Regions from separate parts of the Streptomyces sp. P5F9 genome, predicted to be linked through region 2. Evidence: riboswitches for the same ligand, from Rfam matches in the RefSeq annotation. Region 2 holds a riboswitch; the other holds the start of a gene.
The links. Region 2 has a riboswitch for cyclic di-AMP ahead of AC31A1_RS28575 (C40 family peptidase). Riboswitches for the same ligand answer to the same signal wherever they lie in the genome.
Positions count from the first base shown of each region.

Region 1: linked by a shared signal. The riboswitch ahead of AC31A1_RS31860 (M23 family metallopeptidase) and the one ahead of AC31A1_RS28575 (C40 family peptidase) in region 2 are both predicted to bind cyclic di-AMP.

Region 1 is NZ_JBXVPZ010000252.1:1,177-11,752, reverse strand. It holds gene AC31A1_RS31865 (PP2C family protein-serine/threonine phosphatase) at 99-1,235, shown strand; cyclic di-AMP (ydaO/yuaA leader) riboswitch at 1,469-1,626, shown strand; gene AC31A1_RS31860 (M23 family metallopeptidase) at 1,638-2,648, shown strand; gene AC31A1_RS31855 (aldo/keto reductase) at 2,703-3,647, shown strand; gene AC31A1_RS31850 (PrsW family intramembrane metalloprotease) at 3,660-4,967, opposite strand; gene trmB (tRNA (guanosine(46)-N7)-methyltransferase TrmB) at 5,017-5,847, opposite strand; gene lhgO (L-2-hydroxyglutarate oxidase) at 5,975-7,261, opposite strand; gene AC31A1_RS31835 (NsdA family TPR-like regulatory protein) at 7,381-8,805, opposite strand; gene AC31A1_RS31830 (asparagine synthase-related protein) at 9,477-10,576, shown strand, end outside.
Region 2 is NZ_JBXVPZ010000207.1:1,274-11,849, forward strand. It holds gene AC31A1_RS28565 (helix-turn-helix domain-containing protein) at 1-411, opposite strand, end outside; gene AC31A1_RS28570 (ATP-binding protein) at 624-1,082, shown strand; gene AC31A1_RS28575 (C40 family peptidase) at 1,168-1,641, opposite strand; cyclic di-AMP (ydaO/yuaA leader) riboswitch at 1,645-1,823, opposite strand; gene AC31A1_RS28580 (hypothetical protein) at 2,163-2,471, opposite strand; gene AC31A1_RS28585 (ATP-dependent Clp protease proteolytic subunit) at 2,479-3,114, opposite strand; partial or broken gene AC31A1_RS28590 (AraC family transcriptional regulator) at 3,429-3,578, opposite strand; gene AC31A1_RS28595 (transposase) at 3,704-4,453, shown strand; partial or broken gene istA (IS21 family transposase) at 4,596-5,809, shown strand; gene AC31A1_RS28605 (NADPH-dependent F420 reductase) at 5,838-6,380, opposite strand; gene AC31A1_RS28610 (NAD-dependent epimerase/dehydratase family protein) at 6,443-7,375, opposite strand; gene AC31A1_RS28615 (LysR family transcriptional regulator) at 7,511-8,452, shown strand; gene AC31A1_RS28620 (MerR family transcriptional regulator) at 8,557-8,943, opposite strand; gene AC31A1_RS28625 (SDR family oxidoreductase) at 9,006-9,713, shown strand; gene AC31A1_RS28630 (hypothetical protein) at 10,003-10,455, shown strand; gene AC31A1_RS28635 (hypothetical protein) at 10,516-10,576, shown strand, end outside.

The DNA.
Region 1 (10,576 bases), on a different contig from region 2:
CCCCCCTTCCCCCCTCTCCCGATGTCCTCGATCGGCTCACACCGCTCGCCGCCCTCCCTCCGTCACGAAAAACTGGACGCGTGGAGGAGGGTCCGTATGTGCGAGCCGGCGGGCGCCTGCCCGGCGATCCCGTGCCCGACCCCGGCCTCGGCCCCGTCGAAGGACGGCGGATCTCGTACACCCGCACCACCGTCCGCCGCCTGCCCGCGCTGCTGCTGATCGTCGGGGCGTTCTACGACTACCTCACCCCGCAGGCCTTCACCGCGGCCCCGCTCTTCACCGCCGCCCCGCTGGTCGCCGCCCCGCTCTACTCCCGGCGCGGTACGGTCCTCACCGGTCTGGCGGCCGTCGCCGTCGTGCTCGCGGTCCACGTCAGGCTGGGCATCGTCCTCGACATCGACGCGGTCACCGAGGTGGTCACCGTGGCGACGGTCGCCGTGCTGGCCGTCCTCATCAACCTCCTGGTCCGCCGCAGCAGCGAACAGCTGGCCTCCGCACGCGAGATCGCCGAGGCCGCTCAACGGGCCGTACTGCCCGAACCGGCCGAGCGGATCGGCGGGTTCGAGATCGCGGCACGGTACGAGGCGGCGCAGGAGGGCGCGTTCATCGGCGGCGACCTGTACGCGGTGCAGGACACCCCGCACGGCGTGCGGCTGGTCGTCGGTGACGTGCGCGGCAAGGGCATGGGCGCGGTCGCCGCCGTCGCCGTGGTCATCGGGGCGTTCCGGGAGGCCGCCGAGCAGGAGGTCACCCTGGAGGCGGTCGCGCAGCGGCTGGAGCGGGCGCTGGCGCGCGAGGGCACCCGGCGCGACGGTCTCGACGCGTTCGAGGGGTTCACCACGGCCGTCCTCGCCGAACTCCCGCACGGCGACGGCGTCGTACGGATCGTCGACCGGGGCCATCCGCCGCCGCTGCTCCTGCACGAGGACGGCACCGTACGCACGTTGCAGGTCCAGGAGCCCGCACTGCCCCTGGGAATGGGCGAGTTGGGGGTCTGGCCCGACCGTGCCGAGGAGTTCGCGTTCCCCGGCGGGGCCACCCTCCTCGTCCACACCGACGGGCTGTCCGAGGCGCGCGACTCCCACGGCGTCTTCTACGACCCCGGTGCTCGGCTGGCCGGCCGGACCTTCCGCAGTCCCGAGGCGTTGCTCGGCATCCTCGCCAAGGAGGTGCGTCGGTACTCCGGGGGCTGGATGACGGACGACATGGCGATGATCGCCGTACGGCATCCATGACCGTCATCACGGCGGGTGACCGGGCGGGAGCCCTCCGCATAACAACTGACATGCCGTCAATACCTGTGGGAATTCTGAGACTCGGCCAACTCGCCCGTTTTTCGCCGGTGGTGGGCCGTTCGTCCAGCAAGGAAAGGTTAATGATCAAGCCGAACAGCTTGGAAACGGGCGCCCGTGTCTATTAACGTTCGATAACGCAGCGCGGTCGTCCCAGCCGTCACAAGAGATGGCTCCGTGCGCACGTGCCGAATCCCGCAAGGGAACCGGGGAACCACCACCTTGGGGTGAATCGCTCGTCGACCGCCGTGGCAACACGGCAGGTATACGCGCGTAGGAGACCTTCCTGCTCCGAACCCGTCAGCTAACCCGGTAGGCGAGAAGGAAGGAAAGGAGCACGCCCACGTGGCGTCAAACCAGGCTGCCCCAGAAGCCCCTGTCGTCTACGGCGGTTACCGCCCCGACGAGGGCCCCTGGGAGGAGTGGAATCCCAGCGCGGAGTCCGTTGCTCCCAACCGCGGCAAGCACCGTGTCGCCAAGCAGCGTGGTGGCGGAGGATTCGCCCGCAGCTCCACCGTCCTGGGCGTCGGTGTCATAGCCGCCGTCAGCGCGGGCGGCATGGCCAGCGCCAACACCGGCAAGCCGCCGGTCTCCATCTCCCTGCCCGACCTGCCCTCCGTGGGCCACCTGCTGGACGACTCGTCCAGCAGCACCCCCAAGGGTTCCGCCACGCCGCTCAGCAGTGTCGGGGTCAGCACGACCGAGACCGCCAAGGGCGCCTCGGACGCGGGTGAGCTGCTGCGCAACCGGATCATGGCGCAGGCCGAGTCGCAGCAGGTACAGGTCGACGGCAAGTCGAAGGCCGCCGTCGAGGCCGCCGTCGCCAAGCAGGTCGACGCCGCCGCCGCCAAGGCCGAGAAGGACGCCGCGAAGAAGGCCGCCGACGCGAAGAAGGCCGCGGAGGCCGCCGCGGCGAAGAAGGCCGAGGCCGCGAAGCTCGCCGCGCTGGCCAAGCAGTACACGCTGCCGGTCGGCTCGTACACGATCACCGGCACCTTCGGCCAGGCCGGCTCGATGTGGTCCTCCGGGTATCACACGGGTCTCGACTTCGCCGCGCCCACCGGCACGCTGATCAAGGCCATCCACAGCGGCACGGTCACCGAGGCGGGCTGGGCCGGGTCCTACGGGTACCGCACGATCCTCACCCTCGACGACGGCACCGAGCTGTGGTTCTGCCACCAGTCCTCGATCAACGTCAGCGTCGGGCAGAAGGTCTCCACCGGCGAGGTCATCGGCCGCGTCGGCGCGACCGGCAACGTGACCGGGCCGCACCTCCACCTGGAGGTGCACATCAACGGCGCCGCCACCGCGAGCGACCCGGCGCCCTGGCTGCGCAGCAAGGGCCTCAACCCCTGATCTCTCCCTGATCGTCTGGAATATCCGGTTCCGGCCCGGCGGTTGAGGTGAAGCATGACTTCTCTTCGCAAGCTGGGCCGGTCCGACCTGGAGATCTTCCCGCTGAACCTCGGCGGCAACGTGTTCGGCTGGACCGCCGACGAGGCGGCCTCCTTCGCCGTGCTCGACGCCTACACGGCCGCGGGCGGCAACTTCGTCGACACCGCCGACTCGTACTCGGCGTTCGCGCCGGGCAATCACGGCGGCGAGTCCGAGACCGTCATCGGCAAGTGGCTCAAGGCCCGCGGCAACCGTGCCGACGTCGTGATCGCCACCAAGGTCAGCCAGCACCCCGACTACCCCGGCCTGTCCGCCGCCAACATCAAGGCCGCCGCCGACGCCTCGCTGCGTCGCCTGGGCACCGACTACATCGACCTGTACTACCCGCACTTCGACAAGGAGGACGTGCCGGTCGAGGAGATCGTCGGCACGCTCGACGAACTGGTCAAGGCGGGCAAGGTGCGGCACATCGCCGCCTCCAACATCTCGCCCGAGCGCCTCCAGGCGTCCCTGGACTTCTCCGACCGCGAGGGCCTGGCGCGCTATGTCGCCATCCAGCCCCACTACAACCTCGTCTCCCGCGACACCTACGAGGGCGAGCTGCGGGACGTCGCCGAACGCGGAGGACTGTCGGCCCTCCCGTACTTCTCGCTGGCCGCCGGCTTCCTCACCGGCAAGTACCGCCCCGGTACGACGGTCGACAGCCCGAGGGCCGGGCGCGCGGCGGAGTACCTCAAGTCGGAGCGCGGCCAGAACGTCCTCACCGCCCTGGACGAGGTCGCCCAGGCCCACGACGCCCCGGTCGCCACGGTGGCCCTCGCCTGGCTCGCCGCCCAGCCCACGGTCGCGGCCCCGATCGCGTCGGCCCGGACGGTCGAGCAGCTCCCCGCACTGCTCGGCGTGGCGGAACTGGAGCTGACGGACGCGGAGATCGCCCGCCTCACGCAGGCATCGGCGTAGGTGTCCTTGGAGCTATGACCGGTACGGGTTGTACAGGGGACTCCCGTACGACCCGTACACCGGCGGCCACGGCGGCACCACCACCGGTACCGGCGGCGCTGTCCGCCGCGCCGCGTAGTCCAGCGCGGGCCGTGCCACCTCCCGGCGCAGCCACAGCTCGTGCAGCAACTCCCTTTCCCGTACGACGAAGTCGGCGCCGGCGCGGCCCCGCGTGGCCCGGTACCGCAGGAACGCCAGGGAGGTCGCGTACGCCTCGTACTGGGCGACCGAGCGGGCCGCCTGCCTGCCGAGGCGGTGGCGGGCGTACTCGCGGGCCAGGCGGCGGGCCTTCATCGAGCCGAGCACGAAGGGTTCGGCCGGGGTCAGCCAGCCCGCGTAGACGTAGGCGGGCAACTCCTCGTGCACGGTGCGCAGTTCGCGCTGCCGGGTCCAGACCGCGAGCCAGGTCAGCAGGCCGAACATGGGGACCATGAAGACGCCGTAGACCTCGAAGAAGCCGTACTGGCCGAAGGTGGAGGAGCCGTTCCAGATCGCGTGCATGCCCATCGCGAGGAGCAGGCCGGTCAGGGGGAGCAGGACGCGTCGGATGTGCTGCCGGTCGGGGGAGAGGGCGGCGACGCCGAAGCCGATGCCGGTGAGGACGGTGAACAGGGGGTGCGCGAACGGGGACATGACGATGCGCACGAAGAAGGTCGCCGCGGTGACGGAGGTGAGGCCGCGGTCGCCGGTGAGCTGGTCGGTGCCGAAGGCGGTGCCGAGGTAGAGGATGTTCTCGGTGAACGCGAAGCCGGTGGCGGTGACCCCGGCTATCACCACCCCGTCGACGATCCCGGTGAAGTCCCGTCTGCGGAAGAGGAAGACGAGGAGTACGGCCGCCGCCTTCGCCGACTCCTCGACGATCGGGGCTATGACAGTGGCGCCGAGAGTGTCCGCGCTGGTCGGGTCGGCGGTCGTGGTCGCTATCCATCTCGTCGCGAAGCTGTTGGCGACGATCGCTATGAGGGCCGCGGCGCAGGCACCCCACGCGAAGGAGAAGAGCAGGTTCCGCCAGGGTCCGGGGTCGACCCGGTCCAGCCAGCGGAAGGCGCCGACGAGGAGGGGTACGGGTAGTACGGCGAGCCCGAGGCCGACCAAGAACCCTTCGGTACCGGTCTGTTGACGCACCAGCGCGAGGATGACCAGCCCGGAGAGCGTGAGCAGGGCGATCAGCGCGCCGTAGCGGACCCAGTTCCGCTGCCACCAGCGCACCCGCGGCCCGTGCCCGGGCACACCACCGGCGGGGTGGCCGGGGTGTGGGGGGTACGGCGGAAAGGTGGCCACGGCATCGACCCTAACGAGGTAAGGGCACGGCCCGCGAGGGAGCCTGGCGTCAGCGCTGGTCGTCAGTGCTGGTCGTCGTCCGGTCGTCGTGGGGTACGCGACGGAAGAGCAGATCGTTCACGACATGTCCCTTGTCCAGTCCCTGGCCCTCGAAACGGGTCAGCGGCCGGAACTCCGGACGGGGCGCAAAACCGCCGTCAGGTTGGCTGTTCTCGAAGTCCGGGTGCGCGTCGAGCACTTCGAGCATCTGCTCCGCGTACGGCTCCCAGTCCGTCGCGCAGTGCACGGTCGCGCCGGGCTTGAGGCGGGTCGCGGCGAGGGTGAGGAACTCCGGCTGGAGCAGCCGCCGCTTGTGGTGCCGCTTCTTGGGCCAGGGGTCCGGGAAGTACACGCGCAGTCCGTCGAGCGAGTCCGGGGCGAGCATCTCGCGGAGCAGGATGATCGCATCCCCGTTGGCGACCCGGATGTTGGACAGGCCGTGGTGCTCGGCGAGGCCCAGGAGATTGCCCTGGCCCGGGGTGTGCACGTCGGCGGCGAGGATGTTCGTCGCGGGGGCTTCGGCGGCCATCTGTGCGGTGGCCTCACCCATGCCGAAGCCGATCTCCAGGACGACCGGGTTGTCGTTCCCGAACAGCTCGGCGAGATCGAGGTTCCGTCGGCCGTCGATGTCCAGGCCCCACGTGGGCCACAGGCGTTCCAAGGCGTCCGCTTGGCCAGCGGTGACCCTGCTTCGGCGTGGCTGGAAACTTCGGATGCGGCGTTCGAAGTGGGAGCCGGCGGGGTCGGGCGTCGGCCCGCCGGGAAAACGGGGTTCGCCCTTGGGCCGGGTGCGGTGTGCGGGCTCGGTGGGGGTGGCGGGGGTGTTGGCGGTGTCAGACACAATGCGTTGATTTTACGGGGCGTGCGCCTTTGCGTCTGCGTGGCTTGTGTTGTCTTGCGAGTGGCGGGTGCGTTGTGGCTGGTCGCGCCCACGCGGCGGAGCCGCATATCGATACAGCCCTGCGCCCCTAGGGGGTTGCCCTGTCCGGGGTTTGGAGTGGGCGTCGGTCTTGGTGCAATACAGCCAAGGCCCGGCGGGCTACCTCTCTGCCGATGGGTAGGGAGGCGGTGGCTGCCGGGCTTGGGGCGTTCAGCACATGTACGGCCCGCGGACCCTCCTTGATCAGGAAGTCGTCTACGAGGGTGCCGTCCCGCAGTACCGCTTGGGCGCGTACGCCGGCCGGTGATGGGATCAGGTCGTCCGGGGTCACCGCCGGGAGGAGGCGCTGTACGGCTCCCGTGAACGCGGTCTTGGAGATGGATCGCCGGAGTTCCCCCAATCCGTAGCGCCAGTGCTGTCGGGCCATGTGCCAGGAGCCGGGCCAAGCCGCCGTCGCCGCGACTTCCCGAGGCCGTACGACGCCCCAGTCGTAGCCCTCGCGGGCCAGGGCCGGGACCGCGTTCGGGCCGAGGTGGACGCTGCCGTCGATGCCGCGGGTGAGGTGGACGCCGAGGAACGGGAAGGTCGGGTCGGGGACCGGGTAGACCAGGCCCCGGACCAGTTCGGGGCGGGTGAGGGTGTAGTACTCGCCTCGGAACGGCACGATCCGCATGTCCGGGTCGTCGCCGGTGAGGCGGGCCACCTCGTCGCAGTGCAGGCCGGCGCAGTTCACCAGCACGCGCGCGCGGACGACGTCACCGCCGGTCGCGGTCACCGTACGGACGGCGACCCCGCGCTCGGGGCGCCGGTCGATGTGGGCGACCCGCGCGCCGTAACGGATCTCCGCGCCGGAGGCCTCGGCGAGGTGGTTGGCGACCTCGGTGTAGTCGCAGATCCCGGTCGTCCCGACGTGTATGGCGGCGAGGCCACGCACCTCCGGTTCGTACTCCGCGATCTGGGCGGCGCCCAACTCCCGGACCGGAATCCCGTTCTCCCGCCCGCGCTGCACGAGCGCGTGCAGCCGGGGCAATTCCGCCCGCTCCGTGGCGACGATCAACTTCCCGGTGACGGCGTGCGAAATCCCGTACTCCGCACAGAACTTCACCATCTCGGCAGCCCCGCGCACGGCATACCGCGCCTTGAGCGACCCGGGCCGGTAGTAGATCCCGCTGTGGATCACCCCGCTGTTGCGCCCTGTCTGGTGCCGAGCGGGTCCGGCCTCCTTCTCCAGCACGGTGACGCGCGTGCCCGGCGCGGCACGGCTGATCGCATACGCCGTGGACAGCCCGACAATCCCGCCACCGACCACGAGCACGTCACAGTCGTACCCGACCCCAGCCCGCACGTGCACCACCTCCCGGCTTCGATAGTGCACTGCACCACTGACAGTCACTTCAAACGCCGGGAGGGCAGAACCCCCCAAGGGGCGCGGGGAACTGCGCGACCAGCCACAGCGCACCCGCACACGCAAGACGGCACAAGCCCGGCAGACCCTTAGGCGGGCGCCATCAACAACGGCCGAGCCCGCTCCCGCAGCTCAACAACCCGCGGCTCATCCCCATACGGCTCCAACCGGTGCAAAAGATCCTTCACGTACTCGGTAGTCCGAGCAGACGAGATACGCCCGGCAACCTCCACCGCCCGAACCCCTTGCTCGCACGCCGCATCAAGATTCCCCGACTCAAGCTCAGCCACCGCCGAGACAACGAGCCGAAGCCCGTGCGACCGCACGAACTCCTCCGTCGGCTTCGACAACGCCTGCTCAGTGAACCGCCGCACCTGCCGCGGCGCCTTCAAGTCCCGATAGCACTCCGCAGCGTCCGCGGCGAACCGGTCGTAGCCGTAGAACCCGAGCCAGGACGGATCGTTGTCACCCTCCCGGGACCGCTCAAGCCACCCCTCGGCCGCCTTCAGGGCAGCGCCGGCCGCCTGTGCGTCCCCGGCCTTCGCATGGGACCGCGCCTCGACGAGCCGGAAGAAGCTCATGGTGCGGGCGGTCGCAAGGCCCCGGTTGCGCTCCAACGCGGCCTGCGCGAGGTCGACGCCCTCGTCGCCGAAGCCGCGATAGGTCGCCTGCAACGACATCGACGCCAGCACATAGCCGCCCAGCGGCACATCCGCCGCCGCGCGGGCAAGACGCAGCGCCTGGATGTAGTACCGCTGCGCCGCCTCCTGTTGCCCGGTGTCGAAGGCCATCCACCCTGCGAGGCGGGTGAGTTCGGCACTCGCGCCGAACAGGGCTCTGCCGACCTCGTCGGAGTACGAGCCGAGCAGCAGCGGTGCCGCCTCCACCCGCAGACACTCCGGCACCATCGACGAACGCCAGTCGCCGCCCCCGTACTTGGAGTCCCAGCGCCTGGCGTCCTCCGCGGCCTCCCGCAGCTTCTGCACATCGCTGTGGCCGACTTTGAGCGGTGTCCCGGAGCTCTCCGCGGAGTTCGCTTCCCGTGCCACCGAACTGTCGGCCGGGGTTATCAGCCACCGTGAGGCGGGCGTTGCGTATGCGCTGACTGCGAACGACCCGGCGAGGGACTGCCAGATGCCGCCGGAACCGGCCCGGCGGCCGGCGAGGTCGAGCCGGTACAACTCCGTTGCGGAACGCACGGCTTGGCCGACGTCCCGGGGAAAGGCGAGGCCCACTTCCGGTGCGGGATCCGCGTCCGCCAGGCCGATCTCGTGGAGCGGCACAGGGCGGCCGAGCTTCTGGCCGATGGCGGCCGCGATGAGGTGCGGGGCGGCGCCCTGGGGCACCATTCCCTTCGACACCCAGCGCGCCACCGACGTCTTGTCGTAGCGAAGTGTCAACCCGCGTTGAGCGCCAAGATCGTTGACGCGACGCGCGAGTCCTGCGTTGCTGATTCCCGCGAGGGCGAGAACGGTGCCGAGTTTTTCGTTCGGCCCGCGTTGCTCCCTGGACATGCGCCACCCCTCGACACAGACGGCTGCCGCGCTGGCATAACCACCCGGCATTCGTAAACCCAGCGTAGTTCGCCGCATCCCAAGCGTTAAGGGGCATTGTTCCGGTTGGCGGGATTGTGGTCCGTACGCGAGTGCGGGGTTTGCACGCAGGGTTGCGACGTGCCCCCGTCGTGTGGCCGTGCGCCCGTGTGTGCGCTCTTCTCCGGCCATCCCGGGAGCGGTTCCATGGATCGTGCGTGGGTCGGCCCGCTGTACTGGATCCAGTGGGCTGGGGGACACCGCCGCCTACATCCCCGCGGGCGGCGGACCGGTCCGGGAGGCGTACTCCGCCTCCCGGACTGTGCGCGGCGCGAAGCGGTGCGCACGGCATGTACGGAGCGTGCGCAAGCCTGTCCCTGTATCGCCGATTTGGCCGAAAACCGCCCCTGCCTCCCGATGTCGAATACCGCTCCTACCATGGGAGTTGAGGGCGCGTTAGGTGTTTTGGGGGAGCGTATCGGGGGCGCATTCGCGTCGTGGACGTAGGGTCTCCCTTGTCCGGTTGTCCCTCGTCCAGGGCGTCTTCACGCGATCTCAAGCGGCTTCTCCGGCCCTCCGGAAGGCGTCCTTCATGGCAGCATGGTGCCCAGTTCGTGCGGTGCACTGGTTGTCCACAGCCTGTGGAGGCGTCGATGCGGTGGTTGGTGGGATGGAGCAGTACCGCCGCTGGAGCCGCCGCGATCGGTTCCGCGGGAGCCACCGGGTTCGACGGTGAGACGGTCCACCCGGTCGGGTCCCAACTCCTGTGGGGCGACCCGGATCCGCTGTGGGCGGTCGGCGACTGGCGGCCCGACGAAGTACGGGTTGTGAAGGTCGACGCGGAGACGCGTATCGCGGTCCTCGGTACGTGCGGTGCCTCCGACGAGGAGCTGCGCCTCAGCCTGTTCTCCGCGCGCGGAGGGGCACTTCGGCATCTGACGGCCTGGTCGGGCAGTTACACGGCGGTCGTCAAGGTCGGCCGCCGCACCATGGTCTGCGGTGATCTCGCGGGCGCCAAGCCGGTGTTCTACACCCCCTGGGCCGGCGGTACGGCCTACTCCACGGCCGCGCTCCCGCTCGCCGACCTCATCGAGGCCAACCTCGACTTCGGCCACCTCGCCGCGCTGCTCGCCGCCCCGGATGTCCCCGCCGCGCTGCACGACTCGACGCCGTACGACGGGGTGCGGCGCATTCCGCCGGGGCATGCGCTGGTGCTGCGCGCCGGGGCGCGCGAGATCGCCGGGTACGAGCCGGTCGCCTCCCTCGCGGTCGCGGCTGCGGCCGTCGACCCGGACAGCGCGGTGGACGCCGTACGGGATGCGCTGGTCGACGCCGTGCGTGCGCGTCTCTCCGCACCCCGGCACGTCCCCGACATAGACCCGGGGCCCGTCCCCGGCATGGGGCCGGCCGAACGGCGTGCTGCGCGCGGGATGCCCGTTCCCGGGATCGGGGCGGACCTCTCCGGGGGGCCCGCCTCCGGGACGCTGGCCCTGCTCGCCGCCGGGCTGCCCGGGGCGCCGGGCACGGTCCTGGGGCACGGCACCGGCGCGGGCGAGCGGCTCCTCGCCGTCACGTTCAACGATCTCGCCGTCCCCGGCCGCGAGTCCGAGGTGGAGCGCGCGGGCACCCTCGCGGCCAACCCGCGTCTGCACCACGTAGTGGTGACCGGCAACGAGGACGTCCTGCCGTACGCCGAACTCGACGGCCCGCTCACCGACGAACCCGGCCCCTCCCTGATCACCGCCGCCCGCCA
Region 2 (10,576 bases):
CCGGGTCACCGCGCGGGCGTACTCGGGCGTCTGCAGCAGTCCGGGGACCACCGAGGTCTCCAGGGTGCGGAGGGTGCTGGCCTGTGACTCCAGACTGATGAAGTCCCGGTAGGCGGGCGGCAGTACACCGCGATAGGCGTGCCACCAGTGGTGCCGGCCACCTCCGTCGTCGGAGCCGGCCAACACGAGCAGCATGTCCCGAAGTTGTGGGTCGCCGGCCTGGTAGGCGTCCAGGAGTAACCGGACGTCGGGCGCTTTCACGCCACTCGCGCCCGTCTCGATGCGGCTCACCTTCGACTGGTGCCAGCCGACCAGCCGGGCCGCCTCACCGCTGGTGAGCCCCGCCTCCGCACGCAATGCGCGCAGTTCCGCGCCCAGTTTCCGGCGGCGCACCGCGGGACCGTACTGCATGGGTTTCTCCTTACTCCTTCCGAGCCGCCCAAATACGGTCTGGGGTCGCAGAGTTCACCGCTTCGAGCGACAGATATATGCATATCTTGGTGGATCGGCACCGTTGGCGACGCGGTAATGGCAGTCTGGCGAAGAAGCACCAGTCCGGGACCGTACTCGAACCATCCGCTCCGTGTCGGACACCGGTCCCGCGGGAAAGGGACGACCGCGCCATGGCAGACCATCTGGAAGCATCCGTCACTCTGCCGAGCGATCCCGCCTCGGTCTCCGCCGCCCGCACCTACGTCGTCGGGACCCTGGTGGAATGGGGACTTCCGGCGGACACGGAGGTCGCCGACACCATCCGCCTCATCGTCTCCGAACTCGCCACCAACGCCGTACAGCACACCTTCGGGCAGTCACCCACCTTCACGGTGGACATCGAGCTGGAGCGTGACGAACGGCTCCACATCGGGGTCACCGACAGCCATCCCCGGTTCCCGAAACGCCTGCCGGCCGCCGTCCAGCAGGACAACGGCCGGGGCATGGTGATCATCCGCTGGCTGACCGCGGAGTGCGGCGGCAAACTCAAGGTCCGGCCCACCCTGGAGGGCGGCAAGACGGTCTCCATCGAGGTGCCCTGGACGGTACCGGCCCGGCCGGTGACCGCCGCGGGCCAGCAGGAGCCGTAGAGAACCATGCCGAACGCCTCTGGACACCCGAGGGGGTGGCGGTCCGTCAGGAGACCGCCACCCCCTCGGGAGTTTTCAGCGCAGGTCAGCTGACCCGGCCGTACCAGACGCTCTTGGTCCAGATCTTCTGCAGCCTCACCACGTCCCCGGTCTTCGGGGCGTGCCAGATCTTTCCCTTGCCGGCGTAGATGCCGACGTGGTAGACGCTGGAGCCCGAGTGGAAGAAGACGAGGTCCCCGGCCTTGCGGCTCTTGGCCGAGATGTGGTGGGTCTTGTTGTACTGCTGGGCCGCCGTACGGGGCAGTTTCTTGCCCGCCTTCTTGTACGAGTACAGCGTGAGCCCGGAGCAGTCGAAGCGGCCCGGTCCGGTGGCCCCGTACCTGTACGGGGCGCCCTTCTTGGACGCCGCGACCTGGAGTGCCTTCGTCGCGGGTGTCGCGGCCGCGGCGTCGGATGCGACGCCCGGTATCACGACGGAGCCGCCAACAGCGGCGATGGCGAAGGCCGAGGCCGTACCGGCCCTGACCATCAGCGACGGGACACGATTGAGCGCAGTCATGCGCAACCCTTCGTCAGCCGCCTGTGAAGGATGACCTGTCGGATTCGGGCTGACAAAGTTGCCCGGCCGCTGACGCGGCTTCACCCCAAGGGCTGCTCGACCCGGTCATGGCGTGACCGTCCCGGCGACCCGTCGTGCTGGGTCCTCCACTCCTGCCGATGCAATCCTGTCGACCTGTCATCCGGGCGGCGGCAGGACTCGGCGTCCGCCCGGATCGCCCCGCCGCTGCGGCGGGGTCTTGTCGTCAGACAGGGATCTTCACCTATGAATGTCCGAAAAGCCCAACGGAACCGGGGATTTGTGGGGTTACTCACCACTCACCCGTTCGGGTGGACACCCCCGTGTTCGAAGGGGCGTCGAGGGGCGCCAGGCCCCCGGACCAGCACCGGAACACTTCAGGCGGCCCCCGGGCTACGCGTGTTGCGCAACCCGGACGGCCGCATGGACGGAGAAGCGACTACGCCGATCGGGGGTACACCGTTCGGCCGGTTTGGACGCCGCCCGAGGCGGCTGTGTCTCCGTCAACTGTCGGAGGGCGCGGGCAGGGTGACGCGCGCCGTACGGCGCTCCCCGTCCAGCACGCGCAGCGCCCGCGCGAGGGTGGGAGCGTGCAGTTCGGTCTCGCCCCGCCGGTGCATCAGCGCCAGCGCGTCCCGCAGCTCGGCGGCCCTGGCCACAAGTGCCTGAGCGGCCCTCAGACCACGGTACGTGTCACTGTTGTGCGCCGGGTTGATACGGCCGAGCAGGTCGGCCACATCCAGGTAACGGTCGATCAACTCGCCCTCGGCGCGCGTCAGTGCGGGCAGCGGCGGCAGTTCCGGCGGCAGCATCGTCGGCTCACTCCCCGTCCGGCTCGGTGAGCGAGGTCTTGCGGGTGGTCACGATCCGGTCCACCAAGCCGTATTCCAGGGCCTGTTGGGCGTTCATGATCCGGTCCCGCTCGATGTCCGTGCTCACCTGCTCCACCGTCCGGCCCGTGTGCAGGGCGAGCAGTTCCTCCAGTTGGACCCGCGTACGCGCCAACTCCTCGGCCTGGATGGCGAGATCACTCGCCTGACCCTGGATCGGCTCGGGGAACGAGGGCTGGTGGATCAGCACCCGCGCACCCGGCAGCGCCGACCGCTTGCCCGGCGTGCCCGCCGCCAGCAGCACCGCCGCGGAGGTGCCGGCCTGGCCGAGGCAGATCGTCTCCACGTCACACGTGACGAACCGCAAGGTGTCGTAGATCGCCGACATAGCGGTGAACGATCCGCCGGGCGAGTTGATGTACAGCGAGATGTCCCGGTCCGGCGCCTGGTATTCGAGGTGCATGAACTGGGCCATCACGTCGTTCGCCGAGATGTCGTCGATCGGCGTCCCGAGAAAGACGATCCGCTCCTCCAGCAGCTTCGAGTACGGGTCGAGGGTCCGGTGGCCCGCGCTGGTGCGCTCGGTGAACTCGGGCAGGACGTGGCGGGCGGACGGTCGGGTCATGGGTACCCCTCCTTCGGCGTCTGTAAGAAATGTACAGGACGTACGTGACGTTATGATGGGAGCGGATTCTAGTGATCAAGTAAAATGCCCAGCTCGGAGTGTCTTTTTTTGCTCCCTGTGGGGCTCGTGTCTCACATTCCTGTCACCGTTTTGACGGCTCTCTGGCGGGAGCGTTGTCGCCGTTGCATTCGGCAACTGGCCTGTGGTCCTCCCATGGCCACCCTGATCTGCGAGCCTGTCGCGACTCGCCGCGGTAGGAGCGTCCGTCAATGGGTGTGGGCGGCCCGGCTGGACTGCCTGAGCCTTGACAGGCCCGCAGGTACGACGACCGTGCCTGCTCGGGATATCGCCTCCAGCCCATGGGGCGCGACGAGTTGCAGACCTCCGGTGGTCCGCATCAGGCCCTCCTCGTCGGCTGTCACCAGCAGGCGGTAGCGCGGGATCCCCGCGTCCTGGCGGTCGATTCCGAATACTGAGGGTTTTCAGAGTGGCCCCCGGACGGGTGACGGCGGGACCGTAAGCAACGGACAGGGTCCCCGTGCCGTTGAGAGAGGTGTCTAGGTCTCAACTCTCCAGCTCAGGAACCCTGTTGGTCCCGTATCCTGCCGCACTCGACCTGCCGCACGCACTCGTGGAGTGGGTGAGGATGCTGATCGTCACCCGTGAGGGTGACCGGCGCTGCAAGCTCCGGCCGTCCGGGCGTGCGGTGATCGCTCTGGCATACCTGCGCCGGCACGACCCCCTGGCTCAGCTCGCCGCAGGTTTCCGTATCTCCGTCGGCACCGCCCACGCGTACGTCACCACCGTCGTCGAGCACCTGGCCGACATGGCGCCGGGCCTGCTGAAGGTCCTGCGTGAGGCGGGCCCCGACTACGTTCTCGTGGACGGCACGCTCGCCGAGTGCGACCGGGTCGGCGACGGGCGCGCAGACTATTCGACGAAGCACCAGCGGCACGGTGTGAACGTGCAGGTCATCACGGACCCGGCCGGTCGCACGCTGTGGCTCTCACCCGCCCTGCCCGGCCGCACACACGATCTGACCGCCGCCCGCACCCACAAGATCATCAGGATCTGCGAGCGCCAAGGCGTCCCCGTCCTCGCCGACATGGCCTACATCGGCGCGGGTGAGTGGGTCACCACCCCCAAACGCCGACCGCCCCAAGGTGAACTCACCACGACCGAGCGGACGGTCAACCGGGCGCTGTCCGCCGCTCGCGTACCCGTCGAACGAGGAATCGCCCGCCTCAAATCCTGGCGAATCTTCCGCAGAGCCCGATGCAGCCCGAACCGCATGACGTCAATCGCCAAGGCCGTCCTCACCCTGGAGCGGCACCGCTGAAAACCCTCACTGACTGACGGCGGCCTGTGGATACTCCCCGTAGCCGGTCTTTTATCTAGCACTTTATGGCCGCGAGCTTCCTCACTGGCGGCCGGATACCTCCCCGGACCTGGACGGACACCGGCCAGCGAAGTTGGCCGGTGTGAAGAACAGCAGGGAGATCATGGAAATCCTGGAGGCGTACGACCTCACGGGGAGTTACCGCGCCGCGGCCGAGCTGGCCGGCGTCGACCATCACACGGTGAAGCGGTATGTCCAGTTGCGGGGGGCGGGTGAGCGTCCCGCCGAACGTCAGCACCGGGCCCGCCCGATCGACGAATTCATGGACAAGATCGAGGAGTTGGTGGCCGCGTCGAAGGGGCGGATACGCGCGGACATCGTGCACCGGCGGATCACTGCGATGGGCTTCACGGGCGGGGACCGCACCACCCGCCGAGCGGTCGCCGAGGTGAAATCTCGCATGCGGTCGGGGCACCACCGGGTCTATCGGCCCTGGATCACCGAGCCGACGCTCTGGCTGCAGTGGGACTGGGGCGAGGGGCCGCGCATCGGCAGAAGACGTACATCGTCGTGGTGCGCCTGGCTGGCCTGGTCGAGGTTCCGGGTCGTCATCCCGGTGTTCGACAAGACGCTGCCGACCATCGTGGTCTGCCTGGATGCAACGCTGCGGAGGATCGGCGGGGTCCCGACCTATGCGCTGACCGACAACGAGAAGACGTCACGACCCAGCACATCGCGAACATCGCGGTCCGCAACCCCGAGATCGTCGAGGTCGGACGGCACTACGGCATGACGATCCGCCCCTGTCTGCCCGCCGATCCCGAGACGAAGGGCGGCTCGGAGGCCACCGTCCGCATCGCGAAGGCGGACCTGGTGCCCACCAACGCGAACCTGCTGCCGCAGTACAAGACGATGGGCCAACTGGAGGCGGCCTGCCGGGAGTTCTGCGACACGGTCAACAACCGGGTCCACCGCGCCAGCCGCCGCAAGCCCGCCGAGGCCCTGCTCGAAGAGCAACAGCGGCTCCATCCGCTGCCCAAGGAGCCCTTCACCGTCGCCTTCGGCACCACGAGGCGGGTGAACTGGGAGTCCACCATCTCCGTCGAGGGCGTGCGCTATTCGGTCCCGCACCACCTGGTCGACACCTGGGTCTGGGCCCGGTTCCACGGCGACGAACTGATCGTCACCGCCGTCGGCGAGGACGGACCCACCGAGGTCGCCCGACACGACCGCTCGGCCCCGGGCCACCCGTCGGTCAAGGCCGAGCACTACCCGCCCCGCGAGAACAAGGAAGCCGACCGCACCCCGCGGGCCACCACCGCCGAGGAGGCCGCGTTCCTCGCGCTCGGCCCCGGCGTAGAAGGCAGTGCCCCGCCGGTTTCGTTCAGAGTTCGCCAGGAACGGCAAACCGGTAAAACACGCCGCCGACCGGCTGGATGCCCATGAGCAGCCAGACCGCGTTTTCGAAGTCGCGGGCCCGTGAGAGGTCTCCGACGCGCACCGGGTCGTAGCCGGCGTCGCGGATGAGCTGCTCGGTGACGTCGAGGGCGCCCTCGTCTGCGACGTACCAGTTGCTCGGCCGCACTCGCTGCTTGCGCACGTCGTCGTACAGTGCCCCGAAGTTCATGTTGAAGCTCTTGGCCACCGGGGCGTGGGTGAAGGACTGCACCTCCTCGGCGTATGACGGAAAGTCGCCATGACGTGCGGGCATGATGTTGGTCGCGTCGATCGCGATCTTCCCCTTGAGTCCTGTCACCTTGCTCAGGGCGTCCGAGATCTTTGCCCCGGGTACGGCGACCAGGACGGCGTCCGCGTCCGAGGCATCCCCGCCGTCACGGCCGAGCTCTTCGACCTCGTGGCCCGCGTCTCGCCACAGGCCGGCCAGTCCTCCGCCGATCATTCCTCTTCCGATCGTGACGATCTTCATTGCGTGTCTCCCTCAGTTGAAAGTTGAACGTTGACGTGTGCGGGTTGAACGTGGGTGACCCTTCACGCGCGGCTGACGGCCACCGGGTTTCCGACGGCGTCCAGGCCGGCGGCGTGCGAGACAACGGGCTCGTATCCGAGCTCGGCTACGGCCTTGTCCGTCCGCAGGGTGCACTGCTGTCCGAGGAACCATCGAGCGGGAACGGGGATCTCGCGGGCGGCGGTCTCGGCGTCCAGGTCGGGGATGGGGAGATCGACGCCGTAGATCTCGAACTGGGTCTGAAGGAACTCGCGCAGGATCACGCGGCGCCGGTCGGTGACGAAGTAGGCCTGACCGGGTCGGCCGCGGTGCCATCCGAGGACGAGTCCCTCGACGGCGTTCTCGACGAACGTGACGTCAGTTGTGTGCCGGCCTCCGCCGATCCAGGCGAACTGCCCCGCCTTCGCCGCCGCCACCAAGCCTTCGACGAGGAAGCTGTCGGGACCCCAGACGAACCTCGGGCGAATCGACACCGTGGCGAAGTCCTGGGCGTTCGCGTCGAGGACGATCTTCTCGGCCACGGCCTTCACCGCACAGTAGGCGGCTTCCGAGTCGGGCCGCAGCGGCGCGGTCTCGTCGACGTCCACGAGCGGGTCACCGGCGAGGAGCGCGGCTTCGCTCCCGCAGTGGACGAACCGAGGAACCCGCGCGTAGCGGGCCGCGTCGACGGCTGCCTGGGTGCCGCGAACCGTCACCAGTTCATGACGCTCACGGTCAGCGGTGATGTCCGTCTCGGCAGCGAGGTGGAACAGCACATCACTGCCCGTCACTTCGTCGCGCCACGTGGCCGGGTCGGTCAACTCGCCCCGCACGGGCTCTGCGCCCAGCGCCGACACCTTCGCGGCCGATGCTTCGCTGCGGACCAGAGCGCGAACCGAGTGCCCCTCGTCGAGGAGCCGCCGTACCAGCACCTGGCCGATGAACCCCGAACCGCCCGTGACGAATGCCTGTGCCATGAACCTCTCCTTCGCTCTGTGCGAGCCCCCTCGCCTGCCTTGGGCGAGAGGGTGTCGTGGGTTGGAGCAATCAGAGGTCCGCAGGTCTTCCCTCAAAAACATTCATGCTTCGAAGGTCTGCGATAAAATTTTCGAATGGCTTCTCTTCGGGCACTGGAGTGCCTCGTCGCGGTCGCGGACTCCGGATCGATCACACAGGCCGCACTGCTGCTGCATTCCTCGCAACCCGCTGTCTCTCATCAGCTCGCCTCGCTGGAACGCGAGACCCGGACGGTCCTGCTTCGCCGCGAGCCCCGAGGGGTCAGGCTCACTCCCGCAGGGCGGGCCGCCGTCGCGGATGCCAGACGAGCGATCGAGGCGGCCGCCTCCGCGGTGAGGTCGGCACGTGCGGCGGGTCAAGCGGCCGGCGGGGTCTTGCGCTTGGCCTGTGCGCAGAGCCTCACGGTGCCGCTGCTCGCCGCGGTCATCCGCCACTGGCATCGCCGCCACCCAGAGGTCGCGATCACCCTGCGCGAGTCCACGGCGATGGACGAGGCGCTCGGCCTCGTCGACTCTGACGAAGTCGACGTGGCCGTGCTGACCGCTCCCTCGGCCGACCGTTTCACGATCACCGCCGTCGCCGAGGAGGAGATCGTGCTGGCCGCACCCACCGGCCACGTGCTGGCCGAGCGGTCGGCTGTCCGCCTTGCGGACCTCGACGGTGCGCCGCTCGTTCACTTCACACCGGACAACGGCCTCAGCGTCTGGCTCGACCAGTCCTTCGCCCGGGCCGGAGTCCACCCGGAGACGGTGGTGAGGACATCAGTGACCACGGCGGCACCACAGCTCGCGGCAGCCGGTCTGGGAATCGCCGTATGCCCCGTGAGCGCGGTCAGCCAGGGCTTTCCGGGAGCAGTGCGCTCGTTCTCTCCGCGGTGGGTCAGGCAGCTGGTGGCGGTGACGTCCGCGGAACCGGATCCGCTCGTCGCACGGTTCATCGGCGACCTGCGCGATCACGGCATGCGCGTGCCTCGCAGTGTGCGGACCCAGCTCGCACAGGACGGCCCTCCGGCCCAGACACCACGACCGTCCTCCTGAGAATCGCCGCGCAGCAGACGCAGCCGGCGACCATGTCGAGCACGGCAGTGAAGCAACTCGAAGTAACGCAATCAGGGTCACGAGACACTAGGGGGTCCGGTCGATCATGTGGGGGCATCCACGCTTGCCGAGCATGTAACTGGAGAGATCACAGACTCGGTGGCAACAGCGATCAGCTCATCGAGTCGGTCGTATGCCCTGGTCAGGTCGTTGATCTGGGTTCGGATGCGGTCGCGTTCGTCCTTGAGTCGCTGTGCCATCTCGGGGGTCGCGACGAGGGTGTCCAGGAAGGGCAGGACCTGCAAGATGGTTTTGCTGCTCAGCCCGGCCGAGTAGAGGAGCTGGATGAACTTCACCCGCTCAACGGCGGACTCTGGATACTGCCGGTGGCCGCTGAGGCTGCGGTCGGCGATGACGAGCCCCTGCTCTTCGTAATACCGCAGCGCACGGACGCTGACCCCAGCGCCTTCGGCCACCTTTCCGATACGCATGGCACCTCCCGGGCGGAACGGACTTGATCCTCACGTTGACGTGAGGTTTTAGCCTACGTCCTATGAACATCCACGGAGCCACTGCGCTCGTCACCGGAGCCAACCGCGGCATCGGCCGTCATCTCGCTGCCCAGCTCGTCGAGCGGGGCGCGAAGGTCTACGCGACCGCCCGTCGACCCGAGTCGATCGACCTCGACGGTGTCGAGGTCCTCGCCCTGGACATCTCCGACCCCCTCGCCGTCGCGGCGGCAGCCCACACAGCGGGCGACGTCAACCTGCTCGTCAACAACGCCGGAATCGGCGGTGGCGCCCTGCTCGGTGACCTGGACGCTGTCCGAGCTGCACTGAACGTGAACCTCTGGGGCACGCTGTCCATGGCCCGCGCCTTCGCGCCAGTCCTCGCAGCGAACGGCGGGGGCGCGATGGTGAACATCGCCTCGTCGGCGTCCTGGTTCGTCTTCCCCGGCAGCAGCGCCTACGCGGTCTCGAAGGCCGCCGTCTGGAGCATGAGCAACGCCCTGCGCCAGGAACTGGCAGGGCAGGGCACGAGCGTCACCTCGGTGCACCTCGGAGCGGCGGACACCGACATGATGAAGGACTACGACGTACCCAAGATGGACCCGGCCGATGTCGCCCGCATCACCCTCGACGGTGTCGAGACCGACGCTTTCGAAGTTGTCGTCGACGAGTTCACCGCGATGGTCAAGGCGTCGCTGAGCAAGGACCCGCGCGACTTCGACAAGCAGTTCCAGCAGTTTCTGAACTCCTGACCACAGCCAGGAACCCCGGACGGAGGAGTTTCGATGGCGGGGCCGGGGGCTGCGGCTGTCGGGTCAGCCCCGTTGGCGCCTGTTGCGCAGACGTTGTCGCGGTGATGATGCGAGAATTGATCGGCCCGGAGACTCGCTGGCTTGGGCTGGTCAGCGGGGCTGGCGTGACGGTCCTTGACCATGCTCGTGCTGGCGGTAGGCGGGAGTCTGTGGTCTTGATCGCCTGACGGGGTGGTTTCCCTGATTCCTCCGCGTTCCGGGCCCGGTGCCGCCTACGTTCCGGTTCTTGGTGGAGTCCGAGATCGCGGAACGGATCGCAGCGCGGCGCGCGGAACTGGACGAACTTGAAGACCAGCTGGCCAAGCAGCTCGCGGAGGTCCGGGCCGAGCGCGACGAACTCGCCGTCGCAGAGCGGGTCTGGCAGCGGATGGCCGAACAGCTCGCCACCGAAACGGCGGCAGCCGAGCCGCCAGTGGCGCAGGTCGCAGGCCGAGCGGTGCTGCTGGTCCCGCACCGTGGGCCCGGCGTGACCGAGGACGCGCTGCCGCCGGAGTACCAGCGCATCCTCGCCATCGTCCGGCGGGCCGGGGCGCCGGTGGCGGTCAAGCAGGTCGGCGAGGAGCTGGGGCTGGAGGTGGCGGTGCGGGGCAAGCTGGAGCCGCTTCGCGGAAAGCTGCCCAAGCTCGCCGGGCGGGGCCGGCTGCGCAAGCTGCCCGACGGACGCTTCACCACGCGCCTGTAACCGTGCCCCCCGCAAGGGATGAGGCGTAACTGTGGTGCCCCCGGCGGCCGTTGAGGATGTGTGACCAAAACCAACGTGCCCGCCGAGGGCGTCTCCCTTGTCTACCAGTGCAAGCTGAACC